Regions from separate parts of the Streptomyces sp. NPDC001508 genome, predicted to be linked through region 1. Evidence: riboswitches for the same ligand, from Rfam matches in the RefSeq annotation. Region 1 holds a riboswitch; the other holds the start of a gene.

The links. A riboswitch is a leader RNA that binds a small molecule or an ion and turns the genes downstream of it on or off. The one in region 1 is predicted to bind cobalamin.
Region 2: linked by a shared signal. The riboswitch ahead of ABT245_RS23815 (cobalamin biosynthesis protein) and the one ahead of ABT245_RS06710 (ribonucleoside-diphosphate reductase subunit alpha) in region 1 are both predicted to bind cobalamin.

What each region holds. Positions count from the first base shown of each region.
Region 1 covers NZ_JBEPAP010000004.1:244,878-248,279, reverse strand. Annotated here, with positions in the region: gene mctP (monocarboxylate uptake permease MctP) at 1-792, shown strand, start outside; cobalamin riboswitch at 894-1,065, shown strand; gene ABT245_RS06710 (ribonucleoside-diphosphate reductase subunit alpha) at 1,189-3,402, shown strand, end outside.
Region 2 covers NZ_JBEPAP010000027.1:57,724-61,125, forward strand. Annotated here, with positions in the region: gene ABT245_RS23805 (inorganic phosphate transporter) at 1-1,174, shown strand, start outside; gene ABT245_RS23810 (hypothetical protein) at 1,228-1,449, shown strand; cobalamin riboswitch at 1,715-1,854, shown strand; gene ABT245_RS23815 (cobalamin biosynthesis protein) at 1,956-2,897, shown strand; gene ABT245_RS23820 (cobyric acid synthase) at 2,894-3,402, shown strand, end outside.

The DNA.
Region 1 (3,402 bases):
CTGTCCTCGCGCAGCCGTGAGGTGATCCGCCGCAACACCACGATCCTGCCGCTGTACTCCCTGATGCTCGGCCTGCTCGGCCTGCTGGGTTTCATGGCGATCGCGGCCGGGGTCAAGGTCTCCAACGGCCAGCTGGCCATCCCCCAGCTGTTCGAGGACATGTTCCCCGACTGGTTCGCGGGCGTGGCGTTCGCGGCGATCGGCATCGGCGCCCTGGTGCCCGCGGCCATCATGTCCATCGCGGCCGCGAACCTGTTCACCCGCAACATCTACAAGGACTTCATCAATCCGCACGCGACGGCCCATCAGGAGACCCGGGTCTCCAAGATCGTGTCGCTGCTGGTGAAGGTGGGCGCGCTGGTCTTCGTCCTGACCATGGACAAGACGGTCGCCATCAACTTCCAGCTGCTGGGCGGCATCTGGATCCTGCAGACCTTCCCGGCCCTGGTCGGCGGCCTGTTCACCCGCTGGTTCCACCGCTGGGCGCTGCTCGCGGGCTGGGCGGTCGGCATGGTGTACGGCACGGTCGCCGCCTACGGGGTGGCCTCGCCGACGCAGAAGCACTTCGGCGGCTCGGCCGAGGAGATCCCCGGGATCGGTGAGATCGGCTACATCGGCATGACAGCGTTCGTGCTCAACCTCCTCGTCACCGTCGTCCTGACCTTCGTCCTGAAGGCCGTGAAGGCTCCCGAGGGCGTGGACGAGACAAGCCCGCAGGACTACACGGCCGACGCGGGCGACGCGGGCGTCCAGGTGGAGCTTCCGCCCGCGACGGCGGGCGCAGGGCGCTGAGAGCACGCCCCCACAGCGGGCGCAGGGCGCCCGCGCACGCCCCGCGACGGGCCGCCGAAGCCGAACCCCGGCGACGGCGGCCCGTTGACGTACGACACAACATCTGGGGGTGCCACCACGGCCCGGCACTAGATGTATGCTCATGCTCGCTGTCGCCGCAGGGGAATCCGGTGTGAATCCGGAACTGTCCCGCAACGGTGTACTCATGCGCGTATGCCCGCATACCCGCATGCAGGCTTCAGTCCGAGGACCTGCCGACGGCGCACCCGGCCGTCCGGCCCGGGTGCTCTGACGTCCGGGCCTCGTGGAATGGGCCGGTGGACGCGACGCCGTGCGCGCTCGTGTGCTGCCCCCTGCCCTCCGCAAGGCCCCGTGCCGAGCGAGGGAGAGCCCCACGTGACCATCGCGCCAGCCGACCCGGCTTCAGCCGCCCAGGCGACCGCGGCCCCGGTGGAGACCTACGGTCCCGGTGCCGCGCTGCTGCGGACCCTGACCGAGCTGACCGCCGACCTCCCCGACGCCGACCCCGGCCGGGTCGCCGCCGCTGCGCTGCGCGGCCGGTCCGCGCGGTCCGACGACGCTGCCGCCGCGGAGCTTCGGGAACTGGCCACCGAGGCGGCCGCCGGGCTGATCTCGGAGGATCCCGCCTACTCCCGGCTGGCCGCCCGGCTGCTGGCCCTCTCCATCCGCGCCGAGGCCGCCGCACAAGGCGTCACCTCGTTCACCGGGTCGATCGCCGTGGGGCACCGGGAAGGGCTCATCGCCGACCGCACCGCCGCCTTCGTACGACGGCACGCAGAGCGGCTGGACGCGCTGATCGACACCGCGGCGGACGACCGCTTCGGGTACTTCGGGCTGCGCACGCTGCACAGCCGCTATCTGCTCCGGCACCCCCTGACCCGCCACGTCATCGAGACGCCCCAGCACTTCCTGCTGCGCGTTGCCGCCGGCCTCGCCGACGGGGATGCCGACACCCTCCCCGCGAAGGACTCCGCGCACGCCGTGGACGAGGTCGCCGCGCTCTACCGGCTGATGAGCCGCCTCGACTACCTGCCCTCCTCCCCCACGCTGTTCAACTCCGGTACCCGCCACCCGCAGATGTCGTCCTGCTACCTCCTCGACTCCCCCAAGGACGAGCTGGACTCCCTCTACGACCGCTACCACCAGGTCGCCCGCCTCTCCAAGCACGCAGGCGGCATCGGCATCGCCTACTCCCGCATCCGCTCCCGCGGTTCGCTGATCCGCGGCACCAACGGGCACTCCAACGGCATCGTGCCGTTCCTGAAGACCCTCGACGCCTCCGTGGCCGCCGTGAACCAGGGCGGCCGGCGCAAGGGCGCCGCGGCGGTCTACCTGGAGACCTGGCACTCGGACATCGAAGAGTTCCTGGAGCTGCGCGACAACACCGGTGAGGACGCCCGCCGTACACACAACCTCAACCTCGCCCACTGGATCCCGGACGAGTTCATGCGCCGGGTCGACGCCGACGAGCAGTGGTCGCTGTTCTCCCCGTCGGACGTGCCGGAGCTGGTCGACCTGTGGGGCGCGGAGTTCGACGCCGCCTACCGCGCGGCGGAGGCGGCCGGGCTCGCGAAGAAGACCATCCCGGCCCGTGACCTCTACGGCCGCATGATGCGCACCCTCGCGCAGACCGGCAACGGCTGGATGACCTTCAAGGACGCGGCCAACCGCACCGCCAACCAGACGGCCGAGCCGGGCAGTGTCGTCCACTCCTCCAACCTCTGCACGGAGATCCTGGAGGTCACCGACGACGGCGAGACCGCGGTCTGCAACCTGGGCTCGGTCAACCTCGGCGCGTTCGTGAGCGGCGGGGGCGTCGACTGGGAGCGGCTGGACGAGACGGTCCGCACCGCCGTGACCTTCCTGGACCGGGTCGTCGACATCAACTTCTATCCGACCGAGCAGGCGGGCCGTTCCAACGCCAGGTGGCGGCCGGTGGGCCTCGGCGTGATGGGCCTGCAAGACGTCTTCTTCAAGCTGCGTCTGCCCTTCGACTCCCCCGAGGCGAAGGCCCTGTCCACCCGGATCGCCGAGCGCATCATGCTCGCCGCCTACGAGACGTCCGCCGACCTCGCCGAGCGCCCCCAAGCGCCTACGACAGGCTCCGGTGCAGGGGGGACCCCCATCGGCCCGCTGCCCGCCTGGGAGAAGACCCGTACCGCGCGGGGTGTCCTGCACCCCGACCACTACGGCGTCGAGTTCACCTGGCCCGAGCGCTGGGCGAAGCTGCGGGCGCGGATCGCGACGACCGGCCTGCGCAACAGCCTTCTGCTCGCCATCGCCCCCACCGCGACCATCGCGTCCATCGCCGGTGTCTACGAGTGCATCGAGCCCCAGGTCTCCAACCTCTTCAAGCGCGAGACGCTTTCCGGTGAGTTCCTCCAGGTCAACTCGTACCTGGTGCGGGACCTCAAGAAACTGGGCGTATGGGACGCCCGCACCCGCGAGGCGCTGCGCGACGCCAACGGCTCCGTACAGGGCCTCACATGGATCCCGGCGGATGTGCGCGCCCTGTACCGCACGGCGTGGGAGATCCCGCAGCGCGGCCTGATCGACATGGCCGCGGCCCGCACGCCCTACCTGGACCAG
Region 2 (3,402 bases), on a different contig from region 1:
CAACGCGATGGCCACGACCATCTCGACCGGTGCGCTCAAGCCCAAGGTCGCGGTGGCCATGTCGGCCGCACTCAACCTGGTGGGCGCCTTCCTCTCCGTGGAGGTCGCCAACACGATCTCCAAAGGTCTCGTCGACGAGACCGGCATCCGTCCCGAGGTCATCTTCGCCGCCCTGGTGGGCGCGATCCTCTGGAACCTGCTGACCTGGCTGGTGGGCCTGCCCTCCAGTTCCTCGCACGCCCTGATGGGCGGCCTGATCGGCGCCACCGTGGCCTCCGCCGGCGCGGGCGCCGTGCACGGCGACGCGCTCGTCACCAAGGTCCTCATCCCGGCGCTCGCCGCGCCGGTCGTCGCGGGCGTGGCGGCGCTGCTCGCCACCCGCCTGTCGTACCGGCTCGGCGCGAAGGCGGACGGCAGGGCCGCCGAGAAGGGCTACCGGGCCGGCCAGATCGCCTCCGCGGGCCTGGTCTCCCTGGCCCACGGCACGAACGACGCCCAGAAGACGATGGGCATCATCACCCTGGCACTGATCGCCGGCGGCGCCCTCGCCCCCGGCTCCAACCCTCCCACCTGGGTCATACTCTCCGCCGGCCTCGCCATCGCCCTCGGCACCTACCTCGGCGGCTGGCGCATCATCCGCACGATGGGCAAGGGCCTGACCGACCTTCGGCCGCAGCAGGGCTTCGCCGCCCAGACCAGTGCGGCGACCGCCATCCTGGCCTCCTCGCACCTCGGCTTCTCCCTCTCCACCACGCATGTCGTCTCCGGTTCCGTGATGGGCGCGGGTCTGGGCCGCAAGGGCGGCGTGGTCCGCTGGTCCACGGCGACCCGGATGGTCGTCGCCTGGGCGCTGACGCTGCCGGCCGCCGCGCTGGTCGGCGCGCTCGCGGAGACCGTCACGGATCTCGGCGACTGGGGCACCGGGTGTGTGGCCGTCTTCCTGGTCGCAGCCGCCGCCGCGATCTGGAAGGTGTCCCGGCGCGAGGTCGTCGACCACAGCAACGTCAATGACACCGGCGAGCCGGCCGGTGTGGTGACCGCCGCGATCGCCGCCGTGGCACCTCCGGCGGTGGGTACCCCGGCCGAGAATCTGACGGCCACGATCCCGTCTCCGCCGGTGTCCGCGGGCCCGGCCGTCGCCGACCAGGCCGTACCGCCGGCCGCCGCCGTCTGACCGTACGGCCCCCTCCCCCACCCCCTCCCTCCGGTACCCAAGGAAGCATCTGCATGAAGATCGACTGGGCGGCCCTCGGCTCCGTCTTCGGCGTCAGTCTCGCGGTCACCGTGGCGCTGGTGGCCGTCTTCACCCTCGGCGTGGCCGGCCTGTCGCGCCGCGAACGGGCCGCCGCCCGGGGCGGATCCGCCGGCCTCGCGCTGACCGCCGCGTACACCTGCTTCGCGGCGTGCGCCGCCGCGGTGGCCTACGGGATCCACCTGATCACCGCCTAGGAGCATCCTGCAAATCTTGAAATCGCGCCCGGCTTGCTCCGCTTTGGGTCGATTGACATTTACCGGCAATCAGGGGTAAGCCGGGCGGTCAAAGCAAGATCTTCAGCAGTCTCCTAGGCATGGGGCCGCCGCCCGCCGAGGTCGACGAAGGCTTCCGTCCGGACCGGTCCGGGCGGGAGCCTTCCGTGTGCCGCACCGTGCGTGCCACGGTGCCGGTATGAGCCTCGGCACACTCTCCCCTCGCAGGTCAACGGCAAGTTGACGGCCCTTCCAGGGCCGTGGTGGACTGCCGGAGCCATGTACGGCGGCACGAGAGGAAGCCGGTGCGAATCCGGCGCGGTCCCGCCACTGTCACCGGGAAAGAACTTCCCGGGAGCCAGGAACTCTCACCGCCGGTCTCGTCGAACCAGGGCGTGGACACCCTGAGTGAGGACATATCGCCATGCTCGGCTGCGCATTGAGGTACAGCACCAGGTCGCTTCCCGACCCCACGGCCGGCTGAGCCGGTGCGTGCCGAGCGCGTCTTCGCGTACGGCGCCGCCCTCGGCCTCCTCGGTGACCTGCTCGTCGGCGATCCGCGCCGCGGGCATCCGGTCGCCGTGTTCGGGCGTGCGGCCGGCGCGGCGGAGCGGGCGCTGTGGCGGGACCACCGCGGGTGGGGAGCCGTGCACACCGCCGTGTGCGTCGGCGGCGCCGCGGCCCTCGCGGCCGTGGCCCAGCGGACCGTACGCCCCTCCCCCGCCGCCTCCGTAGCGCTCACCGGGGCCGCCACCTGGGCGGTGGTGGGCGCCACTTCGCTCGCCCGGGAGGCCCGGGCGATCGGGCGGGCCCTCGGCACGGGGGACGTCGCGGCGGCCCGGGCACGGCTGCCGCATCTGTGCGGGCGGGACCCGCAGGCCCTGGACGCCGACGGGATCGCCCGTGCGGTCGTGGAGTCCGTGGCCGAGAACACCTCCGACGCGGTCGTCGGGGCCCTGGTGTGGGGGGCGTTGGCCGGGGTGCCCGGGCTCGTCGGGTTCCGGGCCGTGAACACCCTCGACGCGATGGTCGGGCACCGCTCGCCGCGCCACCGCCGGTTCGGCTGGGCCGCGGCGCGGCTCGACGACGTCGCCGGCTGGCCGGGGGCCCGGCTCACCGCCGTGCTCGCCGCCGTCTGCGGGCCCGATGCGCGGGGCGCCGTACGGGCGTGGCGGGCCGACGCCCGCCGGCATCCGAGCCCCAACGCCGGTCCCGTGGAAGCGTCTTTCGCGGGGGCGCTGGGGGTGCGGCTCGGCGGGACCCTCTCGTACGGGGGGCGCGTCGAGCACCGGGCCGTGCTCAACGGCGGCGGCCGTGCCGTCGCCGTCGCGGACATCGAACGTGCCGTACGGCTCTCCCGCCGGGTCGGCCTGCTCGCCCTCGGCGTGGTGGCCGCCGCGCGCCTCACCGCGAAGGGACACGGGTCATGACCGGTGGGGGTCTCCTCGTCGCCGGCACCACCTCCGACGCCGGCAAGAGCGTGGTCACCGCGGGAATCTGCCGGTGGCTGGTGCGGCAGGGGGTCAAGGTCGCGCCGTTCAAGGCGCAGAACATGTCGCTGAACTCGTTCGTCACCCGGGAGGGCGCCGAGATCGGGCGGGCCCAGGCCATGCAGGCCCAGGCGTGCCGGATCGAGCCGACCGCGCTGATGAACCCGGTGCTGCTCAAGCCCGGCGGGGAACAGAGCAGTCAGGTCGTGCTGCTGGGCAGGGCCGTGGGCGAACTGAGCGCGCGCGGCTACCACGGCGGGCGGCAGCAGCGGCTGCTGGGCACCGTCCTCGACTGTCTCGCCACGCTGCGCTCCACGTACGACGCCGTGATCTGCGAGGGCGCGGGCAGCCCGGCGGAGATCAACCTGCGGCGCACCGACATCGTGAACATGGGCATCGCGCGGGGCGCGCGGCTGCCCGTGCTGGTGGTCGGTGACATCGACCG